One region of the Comamonas faecalis genome, then DNA from elsewhere that is predicted to be linked to it. Evidence: predicted binding sites of a transcription regulator. Region 1 holds the regulator's gene; each other region holds the start of a gene.

Region 1 (7,594 bases):
GACGCTGCGCGACCTGATCGAGTGGACCAGCAAGGACGCGGTGCGCTTCTTCCTGCTCAGCCGCAAGCCCGACACCGAATACACCTTCGACATCGACCTGGCCGTAGCGCAGAACAACGACAACCCGGTGTACTACGTGCAGTACGCGCATGCCCGCATCTGCTCGGTGCTGCGCGGCTGGCGCGCCGACTACGACGTGGGCGCGCTGGAGCAGGTCGACCTGTCGCCGCTCACCAGCGCGCCGGCCCAGGCGCTGATGCTGCTGCTGGCCAAATACCCCGACATGCTGACGGCGGCGGCCCACGGCAACGCGCCGCACGACGTGACCTTCTACCTGCGCGATCTGGCCGCCTGTTACCACAGTTACTACGACGCCGAGCGCATCCTGGTCGATGATGAGCCGGTCAAGCTCGCCCGGCTGGCGCTGGTCGCCGCCACCGCGCAGGTACTGGCCAGCGGCCTGGCGCTGCTGGGCGTGGACGCACCCTCAACCATGTGAACACCACCATGATGGACAAGCAACAACGCGGCGGCACCTTTCTGGGATTCATCCTGGGCGTGCTCGTCGGCCTGGGCGGCGCGCTGGCCGTCGCCGTCTACGTCACCAAGGTGCCGGTGCCCTTCATCAACAAGGACAGCCTGCGCAGCCAGGACAGCAGCGAGGCGCAGCGCAACCGCAACTGGGATCCCAACGCGCCGCTTTACGGCAAGAACCCGGCGCCCAGCCGCCCGGCGGCACCGGGCGACGCACCGTCCGCCGCTACGGGTGCTGCGTCGGCGCCGTCCGACGATCCGTTGGGCGACCTGGCGCGCGCGCGCTCCGAGGCGGCTTCCGCCGGCACGGCCACGGCCGCCGTGGCGCCAACGGCTGCTGCGCCAGCCAACGACCCGTTCGCCTACTTCGTGCAGGCCGGCGCGTTTCGCACCCAGCAGGACGCCGACGCCCAGCGCGCGCGCCTGGCCATGCTGGGCCTGCAGGCCAGCGTGACCGAGCGCGAGCAGTCCGGGCGCCCCGTGTTCCGCGTGCGCGTCGGGCCGTACAGCCAGCGCGGCGAGGCCGCGGCGGTCAAGGAAAAGCTCGACGGCGCCGGCGTGGACGCCGCGCTGGTGCGCGTTCAGCGATAGATCTGCGCCCGCCTGCGGGAACCACCTGCGCGCCCACGCCTCTATTTCTCCATTGCCATTTCGGGAGCAACCCACATGAAACGTCGTGAATTCGCCCTTGCCGCAGCCGCCGCCAGCCTGCCCGCGCTGTGGAGCCTGCCCGTCCAGGCCCAGTCGGGGCAGGGTTATCTGGAGCTCAAGCAGCGCGCCACGGTGAGCGCGCCGGCCGGTCAGATCGAGGTGATCGAGTTCTTCTCCTACGGCTGCGTGCATTGCAAGAACTTCGCCCCCATCTTCGAGGCCTGGAAGAAAACCGTCGCCAAGGACGTCAGCGTGCGCATGGTGCACGTGGGCTTCAACAAGAGCTTCGAGCCGCTGCAGCGCATCTTCATCACGCTGGAGACACTGGGCCAGGCCGACGCGATGAACGCCAAGGTCTTCAAGGCGGTGCAGGACGAGCGCAAGGCGCTGAACAAGCCCGACGTGCTGTTTCCCTGGGTGGCGGAGCAGGGGCTGGATCGCGCCAAGTTCGAGTCGATCTACAACTCGTTCAGCACCGCCAGCCAGGTCAAGCGCTCGATGCAGCTGCAGGACGAATACCAGGTCGAGGGCACGCCGGCCATCGGCGTCGCCGGGCGCTACTACACCGACGGCTCGATGGCCGGCGGCTTCGAGCGCATGGTGCAGGTCACCAACCAGCTGGTCGAACGCGAACGCAAGCGCGGTGCCTGAGCGGCCGCCCGCCCACTCCCTGCACCCGCGCGCCGCAGCGCCGCCCGCACAGGCGGCCTGCGGCGCTGCTCGTTTTATGAATGGCGCGCCGCGGTCTCGGGTTCTGCCTGGCGCTCCCGTCACGGTATTGACGGGCATATCCAGCCGCCGAATTCAGGGTCGCGGATCGCTACAATGCCAGCAAGATTCGTGCCGCCTATGAAAACCATCCTGACCCCCTTGCTGGCCGCGCTCGTGCTGGCCTGCGCGCCGCTGGCGCATGCCGAGAAGGCCGACCGCAACAAGCCCATGCACATCGAGGCCGATGCGCTGCGCCACGACGACCTCAAGCAGGTCAGCGTGTTCACCGGCAACGTCGTCGTGACCAAGGGCACCATCGTGCTGCGCGGCGCGCGCCTGGAGGTGCGCCAGGACGATGACGGCTACCAGCACGGCACGATGACCGCCGACACGGGCAAGCGCGCGTTCTTTCGCCAGAAGCGCGACACCGCTGCGAACCAGCCGCCGGAGTTCGTCGAGGGCGAGGCCGAGGTCATCGCCTACGACGCGCGCGCCGACGACGTCACGCTCACGCGCCAGGCCGAGCTGCGCCGCTACCGCGCCACCACGCTGGCCGACGAGATCCACGGCGCTGTCATCGTCTATCACAACCTGACCGACGTCTTCACCGTCGACGGCGCCAAGGCCGGCGCAGGCACCGACACGCGCGTGCGCGCGGTGCTCACGCCCAAGGACAGCGACGCACCGCCTGCCGCCGCGCCCCAGGCGCCGGCCGCCAACAAGGCGGGCGCGCAGTGACGGCGCCGGTCGTGGATGCGGTGGTGGGCGCGCCCAGCCAGCTGCAGGCGCAGCACCTGCAGAAAAGCTATGGCAGCCGCAAGGTCGTCAAGGACGTGTCATTGACTGTGCAAAAGGGCGAGGTCGTCGGCCTGCTCGGGCCCAATGGCGCAGGCAAGACCACGTCGTTCTACATGATCGTCGGCCTGGTGCGCGCCGACGGCGGACGCATCGCCATCGATGGCCAGGACGTGACCGACATGCCGATCCACCGGCGCTCACGCCTGGGCCTGTCCTACCTGCCACAGGAGGCGTCGATCTTTCGCAAGCTCAACGTCGAGGACAACGTGCGTGCGGTGCTGGAGCTGCAAAAAGACGGCGATGGCCGCGCGCTTGCGCGCACCGAGATCGAAGAGCGCCTGACCCGGCTCTTGCAGGAGCTGCGCGTGGAGCACCTGCGCGACACGCCGGCACTGGCGCTGTCGGGCGGCGAGCGCCGGCGTGTGGAGATCGCGCGGGCGCTGGCCACGCAGCCGCGCTTCATCCTGCTCGACGAGCCGTTCGCCGGCATCGACCCGATCGCGGTGATCGAGATCCAGCGCATCATCGGCTACCTCAAGGAGCGCGGCATCGGCGTCCTGATCACCGACCACAACGTGCGCGAGACGCTGGGCATCTGCGACCACGCCTGCATCATCAGCGACGGCCAGGTGCTGGCGCAGGGCACGCCGTCGGACATCGTCGACAACCCCGAAGTGCGCCGGGTCTACCTGGGCGAGCACTTCCGCATGTGATGAAGCCCGGGCTGTCCCTGCGCGTCTCGCAGCACCTGGCGCTGACGCCCCAGCTGCAGCAATCGATCCGCCTGCTGCAGCTGTCGACGCTGGAGCTGCAAAGCGAAGTGGCGCAGATGCTGCTGGACAACCCGCTGCTGGAGCAGGACGACGAGCACGAGGACGGCGGAGCGCCGGAGCCTGCGGCCGCATCACGCGAAGACGCGGCGCACGACGGCAGCCCGGCGGCCGAGGGCGACGCACCCGACGGCGGCACGCCCGATAGCTCCAGCCTGGAGCTGCCCGCCGACTGGGAGGGCGAGACGCCGCCCGACGACGGCGACAGCGAAGGCGGCACCGAGCTGCCCGCGCGCGGCCAGACCAGCACCGCCGGCGGTGGCGACGACGAGGACGCGCTGCTGCAGGTGGGCGCGCACGAGTCGCTGGCCGAGCATCTGCAGCAGCAGGCGCTGTCGCTGCACCTGGAGCCCGCGACGCGTGCGGCGCTGGAGTTCCTGATCGGCTCGCTCAACGACGACGGCTACCTGGACGACGATCCCCAGGCGCTGGCCGCCGCGCTGGCCGGCGACGACGCGGCCGTGAACCACGAAGCGCTGGAGCACTGCTTCACCGTCGCGCTGCGCCTGCTGCAGGCCATGGAGCCTGCCGGCGTGGGCGCGCGCGACCTGGCCGAATGCCTGCAGCTGCAGCTGCGGGCGCTGCTGGCCGGCGCGCAGGACGACGAGGAGGCGCGGCCGCTGATGCTGGCCCAGGCCATCTGCCGCCAGCCGCTGGACTGGCTGGCGCGGCGCGACCTGCGTCGCCTGGGCCAGGCCTGCGAGGCGGACGAGGGCGCGCTGCGCGAGGCCATGGCGCTGATCGCCCGCCTGGAGCCGCGTCCCGGGCGGCGCTTTGCCGACGTGAGCCGCCACGCCATCACGCCCGACGTGATCGTGCGCCGGCGTGGCAGCGGCTTTGCCGCGCAGCTCAACGCCGCCGTCATGCCACGCCTGCACGTGCACGAGGCCTATGCCCAGGCGCTGCGCTCGCACCGCGGCAGCGAAGGCCTGCAGGCGCTGCAGTCACGCCTGCAGGAGGCGCGCTGGTTCATCAAGAACATCCAGCAGCGCTTCGACACCATCCTGCGCGTGTCGCAGGCCATCGTGCAGCGCCAGCAGAATTTCTTCGAACACGGCGAGCTGGCCATGCGCCCGCTGGTGCTGCGCGAGATCGCCGACGAGCTGGGGCTGCACGAGTCGACCATCTCGCGCGTGACCGGCGGCAAATACATGGCGACGCCCCAAGGCACCTACGAGCTCAAGTATTTCTTCGGCTCGGGCCTGGGCACCGACAGCGGCGGCAGCGCGTCGAGCACCGCGGTGCGCGCGCTGATCCGCCAGCTCATCGCCGAGGAAGACCCGGCCAAGCCGCTGTCGGACGCAAAAATTGCCGACCTGCTCAAGGAGCAGGGCATCGAGTGCGCGCGGCGCACCGTCGCCAAATACCGCGAGGCGCTGAAGATCGCGCCAACCCAGCTGCGCCGGCAGCTTTAGAGCGTAAACACGCTCCTAGTCCTGCGCAGGGCCGATGGGTGGTCCGAGAAAACACCTATAATGTTACAAAACGTCACTATCACGCCCCGTCCCAGCGAGGACGGCCGGCGCGGCAGCCTATCCTTGTCCCTTTTGTTCCGGACGCTCACGCCATGGCGCGCATTCTTTTCGACCTTCCCGAGCGATTTGCCTTCAGCACCGAGGTGCAGGTCTACATCAGCCACGTCAACCAGGGCGGGCACCTGGACAACGCCCAACTGCTGAGCCTGGTGTCCGAGGCGCGCGTGCGCTTTTTCCGCTCGCTGGGCTTTCGCGAGGGCGACGTCGGCGGCGCGGCCATCGTCGTCGGCGACATGGTGGCGCAGTACAAGTCCGAGGCCTTCTACGGCGAGACGCTGCGCGTGCAGATGCAGCCGGCCGATTTCAACCGCTACGGCTTCGACCTGGTGTACTGCATGACCGAGGTGCGCCAGGGGCGGGAGATCGCACGCGGCAAGACCGGCATCGTCTTCATCGACCCGCGCGAGCGCAGGGTCACGCCAATACCGGCCGTGGTGCAGCGCGAGCTCAATGCGCTGGTCAGCGCCAGCGCTGCCTGATTTGCAAAAGTCGGCGCAGCTGCAATGAGCAACCGCCCCCGCATCCCCTGGCTGGCAGGTCTGCTGGCGCTGGTGGCGCTTGCCGCGCAGCCCGCGCGCGCTGGCCACGATGCGCAGGAGGCGCGCCAACTGCTGCAGCTGTCGCTGCAGGACCTGATCGCCACGCCAATGATCACCGCCTCGCGCCAGAGCGAGACGCGCGACCAGACGCCGGCGCACGTCATGGTCTTCACCCGCGCGCAAATCCGCGAGCGCCGCTACCAGAACCTGGCCGACCTGCTCGAAGACCTGCCCGGCGTGGATTTTCAGCGCGGCACCAAATCGTCGCAGTACAACCAGTTCGCGGTGCAGGGCTACGTCGGCCCGGGCAAGCTGCTGGTGCTGCTCGACGGCGTGCGCATCGGCCATCCCGGCGGCGGCAACTTCCCCGTGGCCGACAACCTGGACCTGCACATGGCGCGCCAGGTCGAGGTGCTCTACGGCCCCGCGGCCGCGCTCTACGGCGCCGACGCGGTGGCCGGCGTGGTCAACATCATCACCGAGCACGGCGGCCAGCAGGCCGGCAGCTGGGCCAGCGCCGGCGCGGGGCGCTTTGGCGCGCGGCGCGGCTCGTTCATGACTGGAACGACGACCGAAGGCGGCCTGGGCCTGAGCTTTGGCGGCCACTGGCAGCAGGCCGACCGCGCGCCGCTGCAGGACTACTACCCGACGTATTTCCCCAAGGTCGACGGCGTGTACGAGGGCGCCATGGTGCTGCCCGCCGCCACGCGCGAGGACTACACCGGCGCGATGGGCAGTGCCAGCCTGTTTGGCCGCATCGACCTGGCCGACCGGCTGACGCTGGGCTGGTACCGCTACCGTTTCCACAGCCTGACGAGCACGGGCGACCCGCCGGCCACCGCGCGCTACGACAGCGGCGCGCAGTGGCGCACCACGTCCGACACCGTCTACGCCAACTGGCACCAGGACTGGGGTGGCGGGCTGCGCGGCGAGCTGACCCTGGATCATTCGCGCCTGGAGGTCGATCCGCGGGCGTATTACGACAATGTGTTCAACGGCTTTGCACGCGGCTATTCCTACGTGCTGGGCGAGCGCACCGGCATCGAGCAAAGCCTGCACTGGCGCCTGAGCGACGCGCACCAACTGCAACTGGGCCTGGGCTGGCAGACCATCCAGGACATCGAGGCCAGCAGCCTGCCCAGCCCTTACGACACCGGCCGCGCGCCCGGCGACCAGGGCATGGTGTTTCCCAACACCGGCCTGCCTCTGCCGACGCAGCAGGCGCACTTTCACAACCTGTCGGCCTACGGCCAGTGGCAGGCGCGCTGGAGCGCGCGGTGGTCGAGCATGGCCGGGCTGCGGCTGGACCGCCATTCGGCCTACGGCAGCGCGCTGAACCCGCGCGTGGGCGCGGTGTACAAGCCCGGCGAGCGCCATGTGCTCAAGGCCTTGTACGGCCAGGCGTTTCGCGCACCCTCGCCCGACGAGAGCCTGAACGTATTCGGCCGCTTCGACGGCAGCAAGGACAAGGACGGCAACTACTGGGGCCACAACTTCCGGGTTCCCAACCTGCGCCTCAACCCCGAGAAAGTGAGCACGCTCAGCCTGGTGTGGGACTGGCGCGCCACCGAGGCGCTGAACCTGACGGCCAACCTCTACCACAGCCGCATCAAGGACTTGATCGTCAAGGCGCAGCTGGGCGACATCGTCGCGGACGGCGCCCACCTGATCGCGCCGGAGACCCGCGTCAACGCCGGCCAGCAGCGCCAGAGCGGGCTGGATCTGGCCGGGCAGTGGCGCTTTCGCCTGAGCCCGGATTGGAGCGGCGACCTGTGGGGCAGCGTCAGCTGGATCCACGGGCGCGTCGACGAAGACGGCGTGCAGCGCGAGATTCCCTACGTCGCGCGCCACAAGCTCAAGCTGGGCGCGACGCTGCGCTGGCGCGGCAGCGTCAGCATCACGCCGCGCCTGCGCCTGGCCAGCGCAACCACCAACGGCCGCGTCGCGCCGCCCGACGCCGCGCTGCAGATTCCGGCCGCGTGCGTGGGCACGCCCC
Region 2 (7,594 bases), on a different contig from region 1:
CTCGGGCTCGCTGTCGAAGATGTGCTTGCAGCCGTCGGAGCAGCAGTGGTACTTCACGCCCTCGTATTCGCTTTCGCGGTAGGCGATCTTGGTCGGGTCGTCGGGCTCGGTGAAGAACATCGGCACCTGGCAGACCTGGCACAGCATGGGCAGGGTGCCGTTGTAGAAGCGCTTTCCCTCGGCCTGCTGCTCGTTGTAGTGCGTCCACAGAGGACGGTAGTACTTGTCGAAGGTCTCTGGGTACTTGGCCGACAGCCACTCCATGTCCTTCTCGCTGGGCGCCCAGGTGTGGAAGGGGGCGGCGGCGCCGTAGTTGTAGAACACGTTCCAGGCTTGGTGGCTCAGGTGGTCCTTGTCCTTGCAGGCCTGCTCCCAGCCCTTGGGCACCTTGATGCCGTAGCGCGCCAGGTCGTTGAACAGGGCGGTGCCGTTCTGCTCGGCGTAGATCTCCCAGGCTTCCTTCCAGCTCATCACGCGCTTGGGCAGCATGTAGTCCATCATCATGGCCACCAGGGTCAGCACGCGGTAGCCGCGCCAGAACCACTTGTCCAGCCAGGCCTGCACTAGGGCCAAGTTGTCCGGATCCTGCTCCAGGATGAACTTGATGATCTCCAGGCCCAGCGTCATGTGGCGCGACTCGTCGGACTGCGCCGAGAAGCCGAACGCCATCGCGCCCATGTCGCCGTTGTAGGCCGCGCCCGAGATGAAGGGCACGAACAGCAGGTTGGTGAGCACGTATTCGAATGCGAAGCCGATGGCGACCATGAACTCGAACGGGCCGGAGGTCAGTGCATCGTCGAAGAACGATTTCGGAACACTCAGGAACCACACGCGGTCGTGCTGGTGGTGCCAGTTCTGGAAGCCGTTGTAGTGCTTGTTGTAGTTGGACAGGCTGTGGATCTGCGTCTGCGCGTGGCGGATCTCGTCCAGGCTCTGCATCAGGCAGGCCACGCGCGGGCCGGCGCCGGGGAACTCGCGGCCCATGCGGGCAAAGCCGCGGTGCGCCATGTATTCGTTGGGCGTGATGCCGGTCAGGAACAGCTTGAGCGTGTTGATGTAGCGCGCATCGGTCACGCCCAGGTGGCCGTTGTTCTGCGTGAAGGCGTCGATGATGGCGTAGAGCTTGCGCTCCTTCTCGGCCTGGTACTTCCAGTACGAGTCCATCGTCATGCGGAACGGATCCTCGAACTTGTCCCAGTCGTGGATCTTGATGCCTTCGTACTCCACCTGCGGGTAGGCGTCCTTTACGGACTGATAGGTGGGCGTCCAGGCCAGGTCGCGCGTCATGAGGTTGTAGCGCTCTTTCAGGCCGAGTTTCTTGGTGACTTTCATGTCCATGGTGGGTGTCTCCTGTCGTCGTCTGTCTATGGACGTGGGGGGGTTTACTGGTGCCAGGCGAGGGTGAATTCGTCGTCGGTCTCGTCGACGTTGCCGCTCATGGTGATCAGGTGGACCTGCATCTCCTGCAGGTCGAAGTCGCGGCCGATTTCCTGCTCGATCGTGCTTTTGCGCACCACCAGGCGGTGGGGCACGTCGATCTTCACCATGGCCGGCTGGTCGCTCAGGACGGCGCCGGGGTTGTCGGCCAGGATGGCGCTGACGATGGCGCGCGATTCCTCGTTTTTCTGAAAGGCGATGAATACGTTGGACATGGCTGTCTCCTGATGCGGGGGTTGTGTGGGCGCTCAGGCGCCGATGGCCAGACCGGCCTTGTTCATGCGCGCATCGACGGCGGCCACCGTGCGCTCAAGCGCTGCTGCGCCATCCGCGCCCAGTGCCAGTTCGGCCACCGGCGCCAGGGCCTCCTGCACGCGGGCGCGCCAGTGGGCGTACCAGCCGGACAGCAGCGCCTTGTTCTCGGCGCTCTCGGCCGCCGCGGCCTTGATAACGGCGTCGACCCATTTGTTCGCCTCCTGGCTCCACTCGGCCTGGAAGCGCGTGAGCATGGACACCGTGGGCCCTGCCTGCTCGGAAATGACCTGATCGACCTCCTTGTAGGCCAGGCCGAACAGAATCCCGTCCAGCGCCACGTTCTGCGCCACGTACAGCTCGAACCAGTCCTTCATCACCCAGGTGTCTTCCACCAGGCGGCGCAGGCTCTGCCAGGCAGGCGCCTCCAGCCAGGCCTGCTTGCCGGCCTCCAGCTCGCCCTGGCTGCCCAGCAGCAGACCCAGGCGGGTGAGGTACTGGGCAATGCCCAGCTGATCCATGCCCGCGTACAGGCAGGGCTGGGTGATGGCAGTGCCGTAGCCGTAGGCGCACTGGTAGGCGCCGTTCATGTTCGCGCCCCAGGCCACGTGGCGCAGCGGCAGGTAGAAGTCCAGCGCGGTGCGGCGAGCGGTGTCATCAAAGCGATCGGCCAGGCCGCGCTCCTCGACGAAGGCGAAGTCCGCCTCGGCCACCTCCTGCATGCGGGCGCGCGCCTGGGTGTAGGTGCCGTAGTAGAACTGGCGCGGATCCTTGAGCGCATACCAGTCCTTCATCACCAGGCGGGTGCGGCTGGGATCGAACAGCTCATGCTCCGGATCCCAGGTGGGGCGGTAGTGGAAGTTGTGCGTGGGCTGCACATCCATCGTGCCTTCGAGGTAGCGCGACGCGGGCTTGTCGGTGCCGAGGCGCTCGGCGATGTGGTTGTAGGTCTGGCGCAGCGGCGTGATGCTGACGGTGCGCAGGTCGATTTGCATGGGGTCGTCTCCTGAGGGTGGTGTTATGAAAGGGTGAAGTGCAGCCCGTCAGGGCTTGTTGCGAAAGTGCTGCTCGCGTGCGGCGCGCAGGCTCCAGTCCCACTCGTGCGCAGCGCTGCCCTGCTCCTGCTCGGGCAGCGCGCCGTGGGTGGGTTGCACGCCCTGGGTAGTACAGAAGTCGTCGAACTCGGCGCGCGGCAGCACCATTTCGACGAACAGGCCGGGCTCGCCGACGGCGAACTCGAACTCGACCATGCCGCTGTCGTGCTCCTGCACGATGCGGATGTAGCGGCGCTCTATGTCCCAGCGCTCATCGGGGGTGATTTGCGTGCTCATGCCAGGAGGTATTGCAGGAGCCGTGCCAGGGCTTCGCGCAAACCGGCATAAATCTCGATAATTTCGGGTAAATACTTAAAAACACCGTCTGCCATTCACCCTGCGGAAACATCCGGCGAGACATTTGGCGACAATGCTGCGCCGCACTATGCGGATTTGATCGAGCCGATTCGGGCGAAATTCATCATTTGATGAATAGAGAACCGTCCGTATTGCGGCAGGGCATGATTTCTCGATAATTTGGAGCATGTCTGCATCCCCATCAATGCCCTCCGACGCCGATCTGCGCCGCCAGATCCAGTTCTCCGCGGCCGACGGGCGCATCTGGCTGGCGGGCCAGCGCATGGTGCTGATGCATGTGGGGTCGCTCGGCCTGCTGCGCCGCGAGCTGATGCGCACGCTGGGGCCGCAGGCAGCGCGCCGGCTGATGATGCGCGCGGGCTATGCATCGGGCGAGCGCGACGCGGCGCTGGCGCGCCAACTGCGCCCGCACGCCGAAGTGTCCGACATGTTCAGCGTGGGGCCACAGCTGCACATGCTCGAAGGCATGGTGCAGGTCACGCCCGCGCAGCTGGAGATCGACCTGGCCAGCGGCCACTTCTACGGCGTATTCGACTGGCAGCATTCCTGGGAGGCGGAGATCCACCTGCGCGACTTCGGCCCGCAAAGCGAACCCGTGTGCTGGACACTGCTGGGCTACGCCTCGGGCTATAGCAGCGGCTTCATGGGCCGCCAGGTGCTGTTCAAGGAAGTGGCTTGCAGCGGCTGCGGCGCCGCGCACTGCCGTATCAAAGGCCGGGTGCTCGACGCCTGGCCCGATGCCGCCGAGATGGCGCGCGACTACGCCCCCGATACTGATGCTCCCCTATCCAACTCCGCCGGCGCCGGTACGCGCAGCCCGCCCACCTGGCCCGCGCCCATAGCCGCGGAAGACCTGCCCGAGCCCCCTGCCGACGCACTGGATCAGCTGATCGGCCGCTCGATCGGCTTCACTGCCGCCACCGAGCTGCTGCGCAAGGCCGCCGGCACGCAGGTCACCGTACTGCTGGATGGCGAGACCGGCGTGGGCAAGGAGCGCTTTGCCCGCGCGTTGCACGCGCTCAGTCAGCGCGCGGCCAAGCCCTTCGTCGCAGTCAACTGCGCGGCGCTGCCCGGGGACCTGGTCGAGTCCGAGCTGTTCGGTACCGAAAAAGGCGCCTACACCGGCGCCGACGCGGCGCGCGCCGGGCGCTTCGAGCGCGCCGACGGCGGTACATTGTTCCTTGACGAGGTGGGCGAGCTGCCGCTGCCCGCGCAGGCCAAGCTGCTGCGCGTGCTGCAGGACGGCCAGGTCGAGCGCCTGGGCAGCACCCAGCCGCGCCAGGTGGACGTGCGCCTGGTCACCGCCACCCACGTCGACTTGCTGGAGGCGGTGCGCGCCGGACGCTTTCGCCAGGATCTGTACTACCGCCTGAATGTCTACCCGATCACGATTCCGCCGCTGCGCGAGCGGACGCAGGACATCGAGTTGTTTGCCCAGCACCTGCTGCAGCGCTTTGCGCGCCAGCACGACAGGCATGTCGAAGGCTTCACCGACCGCGCGCTGCAGGCGCTGCGCGAGTACGCCTGGCCGGGCAATGTGCGCGAAATGGAAAACCTGATCGAGCGCAGCGTCATCCTGACCGACGCGGGCACCAGCGTGGACGCGCCCGCGCTGTTCCCCCAGGCCGCCGTGCAGGCGCCGACGCACACCCTGGCCGCCTCGGGAGGGCTGCAAGCAATCCAGCCACCGGTATGCAATGCCAGTACCGTCGAGCAACTGCTGGCCCAGCCGCTGGACCTGCAGGGGCTGGAGCACCAGCTCATCGAAGCAGCCGTGGCCCGCCACAACGGCAACCTCTCCGCGGCCGCACGCCAATTGGGCCTGACGCGCCCCCAGCTGAGCTACCGCCTGCAGAAACTGCGTGAAAGCTGATCCCATGGCCAAGCGTCCCGTTCCTCACATGCCTTTCGCGCTGCGCACCGCGAGCGACGCACCGGCGCCCTCGCGCACGCTGATCGAGCAGGCCTACACGCAGCTGCGCGACGACATCGTCGAAGGGCGGCTGGCGCCCGGCGAGAAGCTGCGCGTGGAACACCTCAAGGAGCGCTACTCGGTCAGCGCCGGCACGCTGCGCGAGGCCATCACTCGCCTGGCCAGCGACGCGCTGGTCGTCACCGAGGGCCAGCGCGGCTTTCGCGTCGCACCGATCGCGCCCGAGGAGCTCGAAGACATCACCCAGCTGCGCGTGCAGCTGGAAACCGGCGCGCTGCGTCTGTCGATCCGCAGCGGCGGCGCGCCCTGGCGCCAGGCCGTCGAAGAGGCCTGGCAGGCACTGTCGGCCGAGGAGCCGATCGCGCCCGGGCGCAGGCGCCTGTGGGAGCAGCTCAACCTGCGCTTTCACGAGGCGCTGCTGTCGGGCCACGACTCGCCCTGGACGCTGCGCGTGCTGCGCCTGCTGTCGCGCCACAGCGAGCGCTACCGCAGCTACGCCATCCAGCTGCCCGGCAGCATCCGCAACGTGCACGACGAGCACGCCGAAATCTTCACCTACGCGATGGCAGGCCAGGAGGCGCGCGCCGCGCTGGCGCTGGAGGCGCATATCCGCGCCACGCCCGACCTTCTGATCGCCGCGCTGCGCGAAGGGCGAGTCCAACTGCCCGAGGGAGGCTGAATCAGCCCGAACCGCCGGCGTACACTGGCCGCCACCGCACACCCCAGCCATCTCCCCATCCATGCTCCGCACCCCGCCGCTGACCCGACGCCGCCGCTTCATCACGCGGCTGCGCCACTGCGGGCCGCCCAGGCCATGCCGCCCCGCGCGCTTGCATCGTCCCATCTCCCGGAGCAGTGACCATGGCTTTCGTTTTCCGCCCCCGACTTCTCGACGCCCTTCAGGGCTATGACCGCACGCGGCTGATCGCCGACATCGGCGCCGGCCTGACGGTCGCCGTCGTCGCGCTGCCGCTGGCCATGGCGTTCGCCATCGCTTCGGGGCTCAAGCCCGAGGCGGGCATCTTCACCACCATCATCGCCGGCTTTCTCGTCGCGCTGCTGGGCGGCAGCCGCGTGCAGATCGGCGGGCCGGCCGGCGCGTTCATCGTCATCGTCTACGGCATCGTGCAGCAGTACGGCGTGGCCAACCTGATCATTGCCACCGCGCTGTCGGGCGTGCTGCTGTTCGCCATGGGACTGTTTCGCCTGGGCACGCTGGTGCGCTTCATTCCGGTGGCGGTCATCACCGGCTTCACCAACGGCATCGCGGTGCTGATCGCGTTGTCGCAGGTCAAGGACTTCCTGGGGCTGCGCGTGGCGCAAATGCCGGCGGACTTCTTCGGCATCCTGTCCACGGTCTGGCAGCAGCTGCACACGACCAACGGCTGGGCGCTGGGCGTGGCGCTCGCCTCGCTCGCGGTCATCGCCCTCTGGCAGCACTGGATGCCGTCGCTGGGCGCGCGCGCGCCGTTCTCGGGCAAGCTCAATACGGTGCCCGGCGCCATCGTGGCGCTGGCGCTGTCGACCATCGTCGTCGCGCTGTTCAAGCTGCCGGTGGAGACGATAGGCAGCCGCTTTGGCGGCATTCCGGGAGAGCTGCCGGCGTTTGCGCTACCCGATTTTTCATGGGAATCGGCGCGCTTCGTGCTGATGCCGGCGATCACGCTGGCGCTGCTGGGCGCGATCGAGTCGCTGCTGTGCGCGCGCGTGGCCGACGGCATCATCGGCGACCGCCACGACCCCAACCAGGAGCTGATGGCCCAGGGCATTGCCAACTTCGTCGTGCCGTTTCTGGGCGGCATGCCGGCCACCGGCACGATTGCGCGCACCGTCACCAACGTCAAGAGCGGCGCCACCAGCCCGGTGGCGGGCATGGTGCATGCGGTGGTGCTTCTGGCCGTCATCCTGGTGGCCGCGCCGCTGGCCAGCTCGATTCCGCTGGCGTGCCTGGCCGCCATCCTGCTGCACGTGGCCTGGAACATGGGCGAGTGGCGCGCCTTCGTGCACCTGCGCCGCTACCGCGGCACCTACCGCGCCACGCTGCTGGCGGTGTTCTTGCTGACCGTGGTGTTCGACCTGACGGTAGCGGTGCAGGTTGGCATTCTGGCCGCCTGCGCCACCTTCATCTACCGCATGGCCGCGCTGACGCGCGCCGAGCCGCTGGCGCTGGCCGACGCGCCGCCCGGCGTCGCCGCCTGGCGCATGTCCGGCGCGCTGTTCTTCGGCTCGGCCACCGCGCTGGAGACGGTGCAGGACGCACTGCCCGCCCCCCATGCCGGCACCGGCGCGCTGGTGCTCGACCTGGGCGGGGTGATCTACATGGACTCGACCGGCGCGGGCACGCTGCAGACCCTGCTGCAGGCCTGCCGCCAGCGCGGCCTGCAGGTGCATCTGGCGGCGCTTGCCGGCCAGCCGCTGGACATGGCGCGGCGCATCGGCCTGCTGGAGGCCGGCGGCGCCGCGCTGCACGCCGACCTGGCCGCGGCCCTGGCGGCGGCGCCAGGCGCGAAAGCCTGAACAGCGCCGGTCAGCGCCGCGCCTGCTGGTACAGCCCCATCAC
Region 3 (7,594 bases), on a different contig from region 1:
AGCAGCAGCACGGGCGTGGACTGGTGCTCCAGCAGGTGCGCGTGCAGCGCGAGTTCTGGAGAAGCAACACCCTGCTGTGCATCCGTCACGCCCACGACCGCCACCCCAGCCCTTGTTGTTCAAAGGCTATAGTACATGTCGAATTCCACTGGATGCACCGCCTGGCGCAGGCGATCGACCTCCTCCATCTTGCAGTCCACATAGGCCTGCAGCATGTCCTCGGTGAACACGTCCCCCTCCAGCAGAAACCGATGGTCGGCCTGCAGCGCCAGCAGCGCCTGGTCCAGGCTGTGCGCCACGCGCGGAATGTTCGCGGCCTCCTCGGGCGGCAGGTGGTAGAGGTTCTTGCTCATCGCGTCGCCCGGGTGCAGCCGCCGGCGAATGCCATCCAGCCCCGCCATCATCAGCGCCGCAAAGCACAGATAGGGGTTGGCCGTCGGGTCGGGAAAGCGGCATTCGATGCGCTTGGCCTTGGGGCTGGCGACGAACGGAATGCGGATCGACGCCGAGCGGTTGTTGGCCGAGTACGCCAGCATCACCGGCGCCTCGTAGCCCGGCACCAGGCGCTTGTAGGAGTTGGTGCCCGGGTTGGTGATGGCGTTGAGCGCGTGGGCGTGGTGGATGATGCCGCCGATGTAGTGCAGCGCCAGCTCCGACAGGTCGGCATAGCCCGGGCCGAAGAACAGGTTCTTGCCGTCCTTGAACAACGACTGGTGCACATGCATGCCCGAGCCGTTGTCGCCCACCAGCGGCTTGGGCATGAAGGTGGCGGTGCGGCCCGCCGCGTGCGCCGCGTTGTGCACGCAGTACTTGAGGATCTGCACCTCGTCGGCCTTGGCGACCAGGGTGTTGAACGCAACGCCGATCTCGCACTGCCCGGCCGTGGCCACCTCGTGGTGGTGCACCTCGATCTTCAGGCCCATGGCCTGCATGGCGGTGCACATGGCGGTGCGCACGCCGCTGAGCGAGTCCACCGGCGGCACCGGAAAGTAGCCGCCCTTGACGCGCGGGCGGTGGCCGCTGTTGGCGCCGTCGGCCTGCGCGCTGGCCCAGGCGCCCTCGGCCGAGTCGATCGCGTAGCTGACGCCCTGCATCTGGGCGTTCCAGCGCACCGCGTCGAAGACGAAGAACTCGGGCTCGGGCCCGAAGTAGGCCGTGTCGGCAATGCCGGTGGAGCGCAGATAGACCTCGGCGCGGCGGGCGATCGAGCGCGGGTCGCGCGAGTAGCCCTGCATGGTCGCGGGTTCAAGCACGTCGCTGCGCACGATCACCGTGGGCTCCTGCGCAAACGGATCCATCACGGCGGTGCCGTCGTCGGGCATCAGCACCATGTCGGACGCCTCGATGCCCTTCCAGCCGACGATGGACGAGCCGTCGAACATCTTGCCGCTCTCGAAAGCGTCTTCGTCCATGGCTTCGGACGGAAAGGTCACGTGGTGTTCCTTGCCCAGCGTGTCGGTAAAGCGCAGGTCAACCCAGCGCGCGCCTTGCTCTTGGATCAGGGATTGGGTCTTGGATGGCATGGCCGTGTTTCCATTGAAAGAAAAGGAGGTGCTTTCTTCAATGCAACAACCATGCCACTACCGGCCACGGCGCCGGGGCCAACGGCCGCGCCCGGTGCGGGCGTGCGTTCGCGGCCCATCGTGGTGCATGGCGGCGCGCCCGTGCACCACGATGGGGCACGGGCGCGGTACCGTCAGCCTCCGAACAGATCCGCCCCGCCGCGCCCGGCCGGCGCCTGCAGCCCCAGGTGGCGAAACGCCGCCAGCGTGGCCACGCGTCCGCGCGGGGTGCGCTGGATGAAGCCCTGCTGGATCAGATAGGGCTCGATCACGTCCTCGATGGTGCCCGCCTCCTCGCCGATGCTGGCGGCGATGTTGTCCAGCCCCACCGGCCCGCCGTCGAAGCGATGGATCACCGCCTCCAGGAACTTGCGGTCCATCACGTCGAAGCCCATCGGGTCGACGTCGAGCATGGCCAGCGCGCGCTGGGCGATCTCCTGCGTGATGCGGCCGTCGCCCTTGACGTCGGCGTAGTCGCGCACGCGGCGCAGCAGCCGGTTGGCGATGCGCGGCGTGCCGCGCGAGCGGCGGGCGATCTCGGCGCTGCCTTCGGCGTCGATCGGCGCCTGCATCAGGGAGCTGGAGCGCGTGACGATGCGCGCCAGTTCCTCGGGCGTGTAGAACTCCAGCCGCGCGACGATGCCGAAGCGGTCGCGCAGCGGGTTTGTGAGCATGCCGGCGCGCGTGGTCGCGCCGACCAGCGTGAAGGGCTGCAGGTCGAGCTTGATCGAGCGCGCCGCCGGCCCCTCGCCGATCATGATGTCGATCTGGTAGTCCTCCAGCGCGGGGTAGAGGATTTCCTCGACCACGGGTGAGAGACGGTGGATCTCGTCGATGAACAGGACGTCGTTCCTCTCCAGGTTGGTGAGCAGCGCCGCCAGATCCTTGGGTTTTTCGAGCACCGGGCCGCTGGTCTGGCGCAGGTTCACGCCCAGCTCGTGCGCGATGATGTGCGACAGCGTCGTCTTGCCCAGCCCCGGCGGGCCGAACAGCAGCACGTGGTCGAGCGCCTCGAAGCGCTTGCGCGCCGCGCCGATGAAGATCTCCAGCTGCTCGCGCGCCTTGGCCTGGCCCACGTATTCATCCAGCAGCTTGGGGCGCAGCGCGCGCTCCAGCGCCTCTTCCTGCCCGCCGGCGGCGCTGGCCGAGATGACGCGCTGCGCGGGCGCAGCGGCGGGTGCGGGCGCGAAGTCGTCGGTGTGGATGCTCATCGCCAGCCCCTCACCTTGCCAGCGCCTTGAGCGCCAGCTTGATGCCCTCGCTCACGCCCACGTCGGCCGGCAGCGCCTTGAGCGCGGCGGCCGCCTCCTTGTCGTTGTAGCCCAGCGCCAAGAGCGCCTGCAGGATGTCCGCCTGCGCTTCGCTCGCCACCTGGGGGCGCACGCCAATGTCGGCGCCCAGCTTGCCCTTGAGTTCGAGCAGCAGCCGCTCGGCGGTCTTCTTGCCGATGCCCGGCACCTTGACCAGGCGCGCGCCCTCCTGCAGCGTCACCGCCTGCGCCAGATCGGATACGCCAATGCCCGACAGAATGGCCAGCGCGGTGCGCGGGCCCACGCCGCTGACCTTGATCAGCTCGCGAAACGTCTGGCGCTCGGGTGCGGTGGCAAAGCCGTACAAAATCTGCGCATCCTCGCGCACGATGAACTGGGTCAGCAGGCTCACCGCCTCGCCCACGCCGGGCAGGTTGTAGAAGGTGCTCATCGGCACCAGCACCTCATAGCCCACGCCGTGGCAGTCCACCAGCACCTCGGGCGGGCTTTTGTCCAGCAGGGTTCCTGTCAATTTGCCTATCATTCCTGTCCTTTGTTGCAGTTTTTGCAACAGCTATCCAGGGAATTATCCGCGTGATCCTGCGCCACGACTTCACCCCCCACAACAACCAGCGCCTGGCCCACCTGTGCGGCCCGGCCGACGCCCACCTGCGCACCATCGAGGCGGCGCTGCAGGTGCGCATCGCCCACCGCCACGAGCAGTTCAAGGTCGACGGCGCCAAGGCGCGCGCGCAGCAAGCCATGGAACTGCTGCAGGCGCTGTACGAAATGGCCGAGCGGCCGATACGCGACGAACAGATCCAGCTGATGCTGGCCGGCGACGCGCAGATGGTCGAGGCAGGCGACGGCGCCATCGTGCTCAACACCCGCCGCAGCGACCTGCGCGCGCGCACGCCCAACCAGAGCGTTTACCTGGCCAACATCGCCACGCACGACATCACCTTCGGCATCGGCCCTGCCGGCACGGGCAAGACGTATCTCGCCGTCGCCTGCGCCGTCGATGCGCTGGAGAGAAGCGCCGTGCAGCGCATCGTGCTCACGCGCCCGGCCGTCGAAGCCGGCGAGCGCCTGGGCTTTCTGCCCGGCGACCTGACGCAGAAGGTCGACCCCTATCTGCGCCCGCTGTACGACGCGCTGTACGAGCTGATGGGCTTCGACAAGGTGCAAAAGGCCTTCGAGCGCAACGCGCTGGAGATCGCCCCGCTGGCCTTCATGCGCGGCCGCACGCTGAACAACGCCTTCGTCATCCTGGACGAGGCGCAGAACACCACGCCAGAGCAAATGAAGATGTTCTTGACCCGCATCGGCTTTGGCAGCCGCGCCGTGGTCACCGGCGACGTCAGCCAGGTCGACCTGCCCAAGGGAGCGCTCAGCGGCCTGGTCGACGCCGAGCGCGTCTTGAAGCGCGTGCAGGGCATTGCCACGACGCGCTTCACCAGCGCCGACGTGGTGCGCCACCCGCTGGTCGCGCGCATCGTCGACGCCTACGACGCGCAGCGCAGCCGCCGCGGCGCCGACTGAAAGGAAAGCGCCATGGCCACCCGATTGAGCCAGCTTGCGCTGTCGCTGCAGTTCGCCCGCGACGCTGGCGCCCACCGCTCCGTGCTGGCGCGCCACAAGGTAGCGCGCTGGATACGCCACGCCCTGGCCGTCGACGCCGAGATCACGGTGCGCATCGTCGGCGAGGAAGAAGGCCGTCGGCTCAACCACGACTTTCGCCACAAGGACTACGCCACCAACGTGCTGACCTTCGACTACCAGCAGGAGCCCACCGTGCTGGCCGACCTGGTGCTGTGCGCCCCCGTGGTCGAACGCGAGGCGCGCGAGCAGAACAAGACGCTGGAAGAGCACTACGCCCACCTGCTGGTGCACGGCGCGCTGCACGCCCAGGGCTGGGACCACGAAACCAGCGAACAGGATGCGCAGGAGATGGAAGCCTACGAGAGCGCCATCCTGCAGGAACTGGGGTTTGCCGATCCTTATATGCAGTGACGTCAGGCCCCGGACGCGGGCAAAGCAGTTGCAACCCCGGCAACGCCAATCGCGCCCATGCGGGCTCTTACCATCGGCAGATGCTTGAAACCACCCTCCTCCTGGTCGCCGCGTTTTTTGCCGGCACGCTCAACGCGGTTGCCGGCGGCGGCAGCTTTCTGACGCTGCCGGCGCTGATCTTCGTCGGCGTGCCACCGGTAGTGGCCAACGCCACCGGCACCGTGGCGCTGCTGCCCGGCTACGTGGCCAGCATCTTCGGATCGCGCGAGGACATGGAGCCCGCGCCCGGCCTGACACTGCGCGCAGTGGTGCTGATCTCGCTGGTCGGCGGCGTGCTCGGCGCGGCGCTGCTGCTGGTCACGTCGGACAAGGCGTTCAACCGCCTGATCCCCTGGCTGCTGCTGCTGGCCACGGCCATGTTCGCCTTCGGCCCGCAGCTGCGCCAATGGGCCACGCGCCAGCGCAGCGCCAATGCACATCCGTCGCGCGCCAGGGCCGTCGCCGGCCTGCTGCTCGTGTCGGGCTATGGCGGCTACTTCAACGGCGGCATGGGCATTCTGATGCTGGCGCTGTTCGGCCTGCTCGGGCAGACGCGGCTGAACGCGATGAACGCGATCAAGAACCTGGTCTCCACGCTGCTCACCGCGATTGCGGTCGCCATCTACGCCGCCGGCGGCATCGTGCAGTGGAAGGAGGCGCTGATCATGATGGTCGCCGCCACCCTGGGCGGCTACCTGGGCGCGCGCGGCGCGCGCCGGCTGCCGCCGGCGGTGCTGCGCTGGAGCATCGTCGGCATCGGGCTGGTGATGACGGTGCTGTTCTTCCTCAGGGGCTGAGAATAAGTCGGCCGTGCCCGAGAGGCGCACCAAAACGCACCCAATCGAGGCTGAGTGCTGCGGCTCCAACAGTGCCTGCACACTGCTGGACGGCACGAAGAAGGTCAGCCTCTGGCTGGCCTGCGCCCTGCAAGGGCAAAACGCAGTGCAATAGCTCGGGCCATGGCGAGCATTTGCAACGATGAGTGGGAGTGTCTGGGCGTGCAAAGCGGGCATGGTGAATCTCTTCCCGACCTCTCATTCCATTTCTATATCGATCGAGTACGCGAAGGTGAAGCGCAGACAGTGCTGTAGCACGACAAGCGAAGCCGACAAAGTAATCGGTTGATATAGAAATGGAATCAAGCAATGACGGCCGGCGAAGGCGCGGCCTGCTGCAGCGCCCCGCCATGCGCCCACTCGATCCGGTTGCGCCCTGCCTTCTTGCCCCGGTAGAGCGCGGCATCGGCCTCCTGCAGGGCGGCCTCCACCCCATCCACGCCGCGCAAGACCTGCGAGATCCCGATGGTCACGGTGCAGCGCAGCGGCCCTTGCGCCCCCGATCGTGAAACGGCCTGCTGCGCGATGGCCACGCGCAGCCGCTCGGCCAGGCGCATCACGCCTGCGTCGTCCGCATCGGCGCAGACGACGACGAACTCCTCCCCGCCGGTGCGGCTGGCCAGGTCGCCATGGCGCAGCGTCTGGCGCAGCGCCTCGGCCACGTGGCACAGCACCTGGTCGCCGGCCTGGTGGCCATGGGTGTCGTTGATGCGCTTGAAATGGTCGATGTCCAGCAACAGCAGCCGCACATGCCCGGCGGCGCGTGCGCTGAAATGCCCCTGCAGCCCGGCCAGCAGGCCGCGCCGGTTGAGCAACTGGGTGAGCGGATCGCGTCCCGCCGCATCGCGCAGCGCATCGGTCAGGCGGCGCAGCACCAGCCAGATCATCGATGGCGCCAGCACCGTGGCCAGAAAAGTCATGTAGACGTAGAACACGATCTGTAGGCGCTGGCCCATGTCCAGCGCCTGCAGCCCGTCCCGGGCCACCAGCACACCCTTGGCGACGTTGAGCAGACACAGCCCGCCAATCAGCAGCGCAAACAGGCCCATCTCCACCCGCAAATCCCGGGCGACGCCACGCATGGCCTGCACCACGGCCGCGGTCATGGCGAGAAACGCCAGCGCCGAGACGAACGACAGCATGGCGTAGCGCGCCACCGGCCCCGCCAGCCACTGCACCAGCACCTGCGCCGCCGTATAGGCCAGCGCCCACCACAGCAGCGGCCGGAGCAAAGGCGCCGCGCGGCCAAAGAACCGCAGTCCGCCGACCACGTACACCAGGGGCACGCACAGGGTCAGCGTGTGGTTGAGCGCGCTCGCCGCGTTCCAGCCCGGCGGCCCGCCCAGCAGTTGCAGCACATAGGCGAAGCCCAGCATGGCGTTGCCGGCGGCAAACGCACCCATGCCCAGTTTGTCGCCCTGCAGGCGCGTGCTGATGAGCCAGAACATGACGGCAAAGCACAGCAAGTGCGTGCACAGCATGCCGACGATGAAGGTTGCAACCATGGGTCAAACAAGCAAAGAAGGGGATGGGCGCAACGCGAGGGCAAGGTCAGACTTCCGATGGGGAATGCCTTTTCTTCCTGGTGGCAAACCGCATGGGGCTATTTTCCCGAGGGTCAATCGCCGCCCGCCGGCGCAATGCGCAGCGGTATCGTCACCGGCCCGTCGTTGACCAGGTGCACCTGCATGTCGGCGCCAAAGCGCCCGGTGGCCACCTGCGGGTGCGCGGCGCGCGCCCGGGTCACGAAGTGGTCGTACAGGCGCTCGCCCTCGGCTGGCGCCGCCGCCTGGCTGAAGCCGGGGCGATTGCCGCTGCGCGTGTCGGCGGCCAGGGTGAACTGGCTGACGATGAGCAGGCCGCCGCACGCTCCCTGCCCGTCCAGATCCTGCAC
Region 4 (7,594 bases), on a different contig from region 1:
GCTGGCGCAGCACCGGGTCCTGCGTGGCCACGCCCACCGGACAGGTGTTCAGGTGGCACTTGCGCATCATGATGCAGCCCGACGCGACCAGCGGCGCGGTGGCAAAGCCGAATTCGTCCGCGCCCAGCAGCGCGCCGATGACGACGTCGCGCCCGGTCTTGAGCTGGCCGTCCACCTGCACGCGCACGCGCCCGCGCAGGCGGTTCAGGACCAGCGTCTGCTGCGTCTCGGCCAGGCCCAGCTCCCAGGGCGTGCCGGCGTGCTTGATCGACGACCAGGGCGAGGCGCCGGTGCCGCCGTCGTGGCCGGCGATCACGATGTGGTCGGCCTTGGCCTTGGCAACGCCCGCGGCCACGGTGCCCACGCCGACTTCGGATACCAGCTTGACCGAGACGTCGGCGCGCGGGTTCACGCTCTTGAGGTCGTGGATCAGCTGCGCCAGGTCTTCGATGGAATAGATGTCGTGGTGCGGCGGCGGCGAGATCAGCCCGACACCCGGGATCGAGTGGCGCAGCCGCCCGATGTAGGGCGAGACCTTTTTGCCCGGCAGCTGCCCGCCCTCGCCGGGCTTGGCACCCTGCGCCATCTTGATCTGGATCTGGTCGGCCGACACCAGGTAGCCGGTGGTCACGCCAAAGCGCCCGGACGCCACTTGCTTGATGCGCGAGCGCAGGCTGTCGCCGTCCTGCAGCGCGTAGTCGGCCTCGACCACGCCGCCCAGCACCTGCGACAGGCGCGTGCCCTTGGTGATCGAGATGCCGCGCATCTCGCCCTGGTAGCGCGCCGGGTCTTCGCCGCCCTCGCCGGTGTTGCTCTTGCCGCCGATGCGGTTCATCGCGATCGCCAGGTTGGTGTGCGCCTCGGGCGAGATCGAGCCCAGCGACATGGCACCGGAGGCAAAGCGCTTGACGATCTCGGCCGCGGGCTCGACCTCATCGAGCGCAATGGCCTTGGCCGGGTCGATGCGCAGCTCGAACAGGCCGCGCAGCGTCATGTGGCGCCGGCTCTGGTCGTTGATGATGGCTGCGTACTCCTCGAAGGTCTCGTAGCGCCCGGCGCGCGTGCCGTGCTGCAGCAGGGCGATGGCGTCGGGCGTCCACATATGCTCCTCGCCGCGCGCGCGCCAGGCGTATTCGCCGCCATCGGGCAGCATGCCGTCGCGCAGCACATCGCCGCCAAACGCGAGCCGGTGGTTGCGCAGCATTTCCTCGGCCAGGTCGAAGATGCCGATGCCGCCGATCTGGCTGGTCGTGCCGGCAAAGTGGGCGCGCACCAGCGATTCATGAAGGCCGACGGCCTCGAAGATCTGCGCGCCGCAGTACGACATATAGGTGCTGATGCCCATCTTGGACATGGTCTTGGACAGGCCCTTGCCGACCGCGTGGGTGAAGTTCTCCACCGCCGCTTGCGCGCTCACGCCCTGCGCGGGCGCCAGGTCGGCCACGGTCTGCAGCGCCAGCCAGGGGTGGACCGCCTCGGCGCCGTAGCCGGCGAGCACCGCGAAGTGGTGCACCTCCCAGGCGCTGCCGGTCTCCACCACCAGGCCGGCCGCGGTGCGCAGCCCGGTGCGCACCAGGTGGTGGTGGATGGCGGACAGCGCCAGCAGCGCCGGAAGCGCCACATGCTCGCGGTCCATGTGCCGGTCGGTCAGGATCAGGATGTTGCAGCCCGACTCGATGGCCTCGGCCGCGCGCGAGCACAGTGCGGCCAGCCGCGCCTCGATGCCCTGCGCGCCCCAGGCGGCGGGATAGGTGATGTCGATCTCGCCGCTGCGCAGCTTGCCGCCGGTATGGCTGGCAATCGCGCGCAGCCGCGCCATGTCGGCAAAGTCCAGCACCGGCTGCAGCACTTCCAGGCGAATCGGCGGGTTGACCGCGTTGATGTCCAGCAGATTCGGGCGCGGGCCGATGAACGAGACCAGCGACATCACGACCGCCTCGCGGATCGGGTCGATCGGCGGGTTGGTCACCTGCGCGAACAGCTGGCGGAAATAGTCGTACAGCGGCTTGCTGCGCTCGGACAGCACGGCCAGCGGCGCGTCGTCGCCCATGGAGCCCATGCCCTCGCCGTCGCCGCGCGCCATCGGCGCGAGCAGCAGCTTCAGGTCTTCGCGGCTCATGCCGAAGGCCTGCTGGCAGTCCAGCAGCGGCGCGGGCAGCGCCGGCTCTGCATCGGCAGCTTCCACCGCAATGCCGTCGAGCCGGATGCGCACGTTGTCTATCCACTGGCGGTAGGGGCGCGCCGACGCGTAGAGGTTCTTGATCTCGTCGTCCTCGACGATGCGGCCCTGCTCCAGGTCGATCAGAAACATGCGCCCGGGCTGCAGCCGCCACTTGCGCACGATGCGCTCGTCGGGAATCGGCAGCACGCCGGCCTCGGACGCGAGCACGACCAGGTCGTCGTCGGTGACGACGAAGCGCGCCGGGCGCAGGCCGTTCCTGTCCAGCGTCGCGCCGATCTGGCGCCCGTCGGTGAAGACCATCGCTGCCGGGCCGTCCCAGGGTTCCAGCATCGCGGCGTGGTACTCGTAGAAGGCGCGGCGCTGCGCGTCCATCAGCGTATGTTGCTCCCAGGCCTCGGGAATCATCATCATCACCGCCTGCGCCAGCGGGTAGCCGGCCATCACCAGCAGCTCCAGCGTGTTGTCGAAGGTGGCGGTGTCGGACTGGCCGTCCAGCGTGATCGGGTAGAGCTTGCGCAGATCCGCGCCCAGCACCGGCGAGCGCATCTGCCCCTGGCGCGCGCGCATCCAGTTGAAGTTGCCCTTGACGGTGTTGATCTCGCCGTTGTGCGCCACCATCCGATAGGGGTGGGCCAGCGGCCACGAGGGGAAGGTGTTGGTCGAGAAACGCTGGTGCACCAGCGCCAGTGCCGACACCACGCGCTCGTCCTGCAGATCAAGGTAATAGCGCCCGACCTGGCCGGCCAGCAGCAGGCCCTTGTAGATCACGGTGCGGCACGACATGCTGGGCACGTAGTACTCGGCGCCGTGGGTCAGCGCCAGCGCGGTGATGCGCGCCGACGCGGTCTTGCGGATCACGTAGAGCTTGCGCTCGAGCGCGTCGGGCACCAGGATGTCGGCGCCGCGGCCGATGAAGACCTGGCGCATCACCGGCGCGCTTGCACGCACCGCGTCCGACATCTCCAGCGTGTCGTCCACCGGCACCTCGCGCCAGCCCAGCAGCACCTGGCCTTCGGCGTGCACCGCGCGCTCCAGCGCATCGATGCAGGCCTCACGCGAGGCGGCCTCCTTGGGCAAGAAGATCATGCCCACGCCGTACTCGCCCGGCGGCGGCAGTTCCACGCCCTGCGCGTGCATCTCGGCGCGGTAAAAGGCGTCGGGAATCTGGATCAACAGGCCCGCGCCGTCCCCCATCAGCGGGTCGGCGCCCACGGCGCCGCGGTGGTCCAGGCTTTTCAGAATGCGCAGGCCCTGGGCGACGACGGCATGCGACTTGACGCCCTTGATGTGCGCAACAAAGCCGACGCCGCAGGCGTCGTGCTCGGCCTGCGCGTACAGGCCCTGCGCGTGGGCGGTGCGGATTTCTTCGGGGCTGGCCGGTGCAACGGGCTGCGCTGCGCCGGCGCTTCGGGATTGGGGATCCACCTGGGTCATGGTCGGGCCTTCTGAAAATGCGAACAGGTCTCGTGTCCAGCGGGCGCCGCCACCGCGGCACCCCTGCCCGATTCCTGTTGCAAAGACCGTGCCAGGCCTGCGCGGCGCACCACGCCAGGGCGGCGCACCGGCAATGGGCCCGCCGCCGGGCCGCATCGCGCACCAAAACAGTGCATTCGTGCATCAAGAGCGCGCGCCGCGCTGGTGCAGGCACCGAAAGCAAAACGCCGCAGCCATTGGCCGCGGCGTTTTGCGTACCGGTAGTCCGACAGACTCCCAGCGTCAGCTGCTGTACGCGCGCTCGCCGTGCGAGGCGATGTCCAGCCCCTCGCGCTCGGCCTCCTCGGGCACGCGCAGGCCGACCAGCAGGTCGGCCACCTTGAAGGCCAGCGCCGCGGCGGCGCCCGACCAGACCAGCGTCAGCAGCACGCCCTTGATCTGGATCCAGACCTGCGCGGCCATGGCAAAGTCCGCAGCGCCGGTGCCGCCCAGCACCGGCGCGGCAAACACGCCAGTCAGGATGGCGCCGGCAATGCCGCCCACGCCATGTACGCCGAATACGTCGCAGGCGTCATCCACACGCAGCAGGCGCTTGAGGCCGCCCACGCCCCACAGGCACAGCGGACTGACGACCAGGCCCATGGCGAGCGCGCCCATCGGCCCGACGAAGCCCGCCGCCGGCGTGACCGCAACCAGCCCGGCGACCGCGCCCGAGGCCGCGCCCAGCATCGACGCCTTGCCCTTGTGCAGCAGGTCGCCCACCATCCACGACAGCGTGGCCGCGGCCGTGGCCAGCACCGTGTTGATGAAGGCCAGGCCCGCCGTGCCATTGGCCGCACCGGCCGAACCGGCGTTGAAGCCGAACCAGCCCACCCACAGCAGCGACGCGCCCACCATGGTCAGCGTCAGGCTGTGCGGCGTCATCGCCTCCTTGCCAAAGCCGATGCGCCTGCCCACCATGGCCGCGCCCACCAGCGCCGCCATGCCGGCGTTGATGTGCACCACGGTGCCGCCGGCAAAGTCCAGCGCGCCGTCGCGCCCCAGCAGGCCACCGCCCCAGACCATGTGCGCCATCGGCACATAGCTGAGCGCGAACCACAGCGCCGAGAAGACCAGCACGGCCGAGAAGCGGATGCGCTCGGCGAACGCGCCGACGACCAGCGCGACGGTGATTGCGGCAAACGTGCCCTGGAAGGCGACGAACACGTATTCGGGCACCGTCGGCAGCATGGCCGAGAGCGTGTCGGGCGCGATGCCCTTCAGGAACAGCCGGCCCGCGTCGCCCAGGAACAGCCCCTCGCCGCTGAAGGTGAAGCTGTAGCCGAACAGCGCCCACAGCACGCTGACCAGCGCGAAGACGACGAAGACCTGCACCAGCACCGACAGCATGTTCTTGGCGCGCGCCAGGCCGCCGTAGAACAGCGCCAGGCCCGGAATCGTCATCAGGATGACGAGCAGCGTGGAGGTCAGCATCCAGGCGGTGTCGCCCGAGTCGAGCCGGGGCGCGGGCATGTCGTCTGCGCGGGCGAGCGACGCCAGCGACAGCAGCACGAAGGCAATCGGTATCCTCATAGCGCGTCCCCGCCTTCCTCGCCGGTGCGGATGCGCACGACCTGGGCCAGCTCCGAGACGAAGATCTTGCCGTCGCCGATCTTGCCGGTGCGCGCCGCGCCCTCGATCGCCTCGATCACGTGCTCGACGCGCGCGTCGTCGACCGCGGCCTCGATCTTGACCTTGGGCAGAAAGTCGACGACGTATTCGGCGCCGCGGTACAGCTCGGTGTGGCCCTTCTGGCGCCCGAAGCCCTTGACCTCGGTCACCGTGATGCCCTGCACGCCGATGTCCGACAGCGCCTCGCGCACCTCGTCGAGCTTGAAGGGCTTGATGATGGCGGTCACCATTTTCATAGGGTGGCCCTCCCGGTGGCGGGGGCGCCGGTGAAAAGGGCAGGCGCCGGAGTGGCGAAGATGCGGTCTTGCATGGTCTCTCCTGTGGTCAAAAGCTTGTGCTTGCGACCTAGCGAGATTCATGCCAGTTCTGCGGCGCCGGCGCTTCCCGTGCGCGCCTGTGCGCCAGCGTGCAAAGAGCGGCCCGCGTGCGCGATGGCGGGGCAGCGCCCGCACCAGCACGGGGCAACGCCACGTCAATCCTGGGGCACGTCGTCGGGCACGTCGTCGGGTGCCGCATCGCCCAGACCCAGCTCCCGGATCTTGCGCGTCAGCGTGTTGCGCCCCCAGCCCAGCAGCGCGGCCGCGTCCCTGCGCCCGCCGGCGGCGTGCTGCAGCGCGGCGCCGATCAGCGTGCGCTCGAACGCCGGCAGCGCCTGCTGCAGCAGGTCGTGGCGGCCCTGGGCCAGCGCGTCGGTGGCCCATTGCGCCAACGCGCGCTCCCAGTCCTGCGCGAGCGCGCCGGTGGCGTCGCCGGCACCTGCTGCGCCGCCCTCGCCGGCGGGCGGGTGCAGCAGCTCTGGCGGCAGGTCGCCCACGTGCACCTCACGGCTGGAGGCCATCACCGTGATCCAGCGGCAGGCGTTCTCCAGCTGGCGCACATTGCCCGGCCAGGGCAGCTGGGCCAGGTGGCGCTGCGTGGCCGGCAGCAACACGCGCGGCTCCATGTGCAGCTCGGCGGCGGCCTTGTGCAGAAAGAAGTCGGCCAGCCGCAGGATGTCCTCGCGGCGCTCGCGCAGCGCCGGCAGCTGGATGCGGATGACGTTGAGCCGGTAGAACAGGTCTTCGCGAAAGCGCCCCTGGCGTACCAGCGCCTCCAGCTTCTGGTGCGTGGCGGCAATGATGCGCACGTCGGCGCGCACGCTGGCCACGCCGCCCACGCGGTGAAAACTCCCCTCGGAGAGAACGCGCAGCAGGCGCGTCTGGGCGTCCAGCGGCATGTCGCCGATCTCGTCGAGAAACAGCGTGCCGCCGTGGGCCTGCTCGAAGCGCCCCTGGCGCTGGGCGGTGGCGCCGGTGAACGCGCCCTTCTCATGGCCGAACAACTCCGACTCGATCAGCTCGCGCGGAATGGCCGCGACGTTGAGCGCGACCAGCGGCCCCTGGCTGCGCGGGCTGTGGCGGTGCAGCGCGCGCGCCACCAGCTCCTTGCCGGTGCCCGACTCGCCATTGATCAGCACCGTGATGTCGGACTGCGACAGCCGCCCGATGGTGCGAAACACCTCCTGCATCGCCGGCGCCTCGCCGATCAGCCGGTCGATCTGCGAGATGGCCCGCACCGCCGCGGCCGGGCTGCTCTCGCGCGCATGGGCGACGGCGCGGCGCACCAGCGCCACTGCCTCGTCCACGTCGAAGGGCTTGGGCAGGTATTCGAAAGCGCCGCCCTGGTAGGACTGGATTGCGCTGTCCAGGTCGGAATGCGCGGTCGTGATGATCACCGGCACCTGGGGGCAGGCGCTGCGCAGGTGCTCCAGCAGCGCCAGGCCGTCCATGCCCGGCATGCGGATGTCGCTGACGATGGCCTGCGGCCAGGCGCCGGGCGGCTGCTGCACCACGGCGTCGGCGCTGTCGAAGCTGCGCGTGGCCAGCCCCGCCTGCTGCAACGCCTTTTCCAGCACCCAGCGGATGGATTTGTCGTCGTCGATGATCCAGACGAGGTCAGGTGCGGGCATGCGTTGCGGCTCCAGGGTTGCGGTGGTCGGGCGGCGGGCCGAACGGCACCAGTATCTTGAAGACGGTGCGCCCGGGGCGGCTGTCGCATTCGATGAAGCCGCCGTGCTGCTGCATGATGGACTGCGCGATCGGCAGGCCCAGGCCGGTGCCCTGCGAGCGGCGGCCGATCACCATCGGGTAGAACAGCGTCTCGCGCAGCGCCTCGTCGATGCCCGGGCCATTGTCCTGCACCTCGACCAGGCACAGCAGCGGGTGGCGCTGGGTGCCGATGGTGAATTGCCGCAACACGCGCGAGCGCACCGTGATGCGCGGCGGCTGGCCGTCCGGCGCGGGCGGCATCTCCAGCAGGGACTGCGCC

What was found. The regulator sigma-54, encoded in region 1, starts transcription at its own class of promoters, with help from an activator protein. The targets are predictions, from matches to a motif close to TGGCANGNAANCTGCTTT.
Region 2: the regulator sigma-54 is predicted to act here: its motif matches at 3,031-3,048, upstream of ABD767_RS12740 (phenol hydroxylase subunit).
Region 3: the regulator sigma-54 is predicted to act here: its motif matches at 1,563-1,580, upstream of glnA (type I glutamate--ammonia ligase).
Region 4: the regulator sigma-54 is predicted to act here: its motif matches at 5,633-5,650, upstream of glnK (P-II family nitrogen regulator).

What each region holds. Positions count from the first base shown of each region.
Region 1 covers NZ_BAABBP010000017.1:51,851-59,444, reverse strand. Annotated here, with positions in the region: gene argS (arginine--tRNA ligase) at 1-499, shown strand, start outside; gene ABD767_RS10710 (SPOR domain-containing protein) at 511-1,125, shown strand; gene ABD767_RS10705 (thiol:disulfide interchange protein DsbA/DsbL) at 1,201-1,836, shown strand; gene lptA (lipopolysaccharide transport periplasmic protein LptA) at 2,035-2,634, shown strand; gene lptB (LPS export ABC transporter ATP-binding protein) at 2,631-3,407, shown strand; gene ABD767_RS10690 (RNA polymerase factor sigma-54) at 3,407-4,939, shown strand; gene ABD767_RS10685 (acyl-CoA thioesterase) at 5,092-5,538, shown strand; gene ABD767_RS10680 (TonB-dependent receptor plug domain-containing protein) at 5,563-7,594, shown strand, end outside.
Region 2 covers NZ_BAABBP010000024.1:44,890-52,483, reverse strand. Annotated here, with positions in the region: gene ABD767_RS12755 (YHS domain-containing protein) at 1-1,338, opposite strand, end outside; gene ABD767_RS12750 (MmoB/DmpM family protein) at 1,383-1,652, opposite strand; gene ABD767_RS12745 (ferritin family protein) at 1,686-2,684, opposite strand; gene ABD767_RS12740 (phenol hydroxylase subunit) at 2,733-3,020, opposite strand; gene ABD767_RS12735 (sigma 54-interacting transcriptional regulator) at 3,286-4,974, shown strand; gene ABD767_RS12730 (GntR family transcriptional regulator) at 4,979-5,713, shown strand; gene ABD767_RS12725 (SulP family inorganic anion transporter) at 5,896-7,551, shown strand; gene ABD767_RS12720 (M48 family metalloprotease) at 7,562-7,594, opposite strand, start outside.
Region 3 covers NZ_BAABBP010000004.1:88,357-95,950, reverse strand. Annotated here, with positions in the region: gene glnL (nitrogen regulation protein NR(II)) at 1-89, opposite strand, end outside; gene glnA (type I glutamate--ammonia ligase) at 120-1,523, opposite strand; gene ruvB (Holliday junction branch migration DNA helicase RuvB) at 1,697-2,773, opposite strand; gene ruvA (Holliday junction branch migration protein RuvA) at 2,784-3,356, opposite strand; gene ABD767_RS03675 (PhoH family protein) at 3,407-4,354, shown strand; gene ybeY (rRNA maturation RNase YbeY) at 4,367-4,825, shown strand; gene ABD767_RS03665 (TSUP family transporter) at 4,906-5,661, shown strand; gene ABD767_RS03660 (diguanylate cyclase) at 6,003-7,205, opposite strand; gene dtd (D-aminoacyl-tRNA deacylase) at 7,319-7,594, opposite strand, start outside.
Region 4 covers NZ_BAABBP010000004.1:96,659-104,252, reverse strand. Annotated here, with positions in the region: gene ABD767_RS03715 (glutamate synthase-related protein) at 1-3,616, opposite strand, end outside; gene ABD767_RS03710 (ammonium transporter) at 3,899-5,188, opposite strand; gene glnK (P-II family nitrogen regulator) at 5,185-5,523, opposite strand; gene ntrC (nitrogen regulation protein NR(I)) at 5,760-7,235, opposite strand; gene glnL (nitrogen regulation protein NR(II)) at 7,222-7,594, opposite strand, start outside.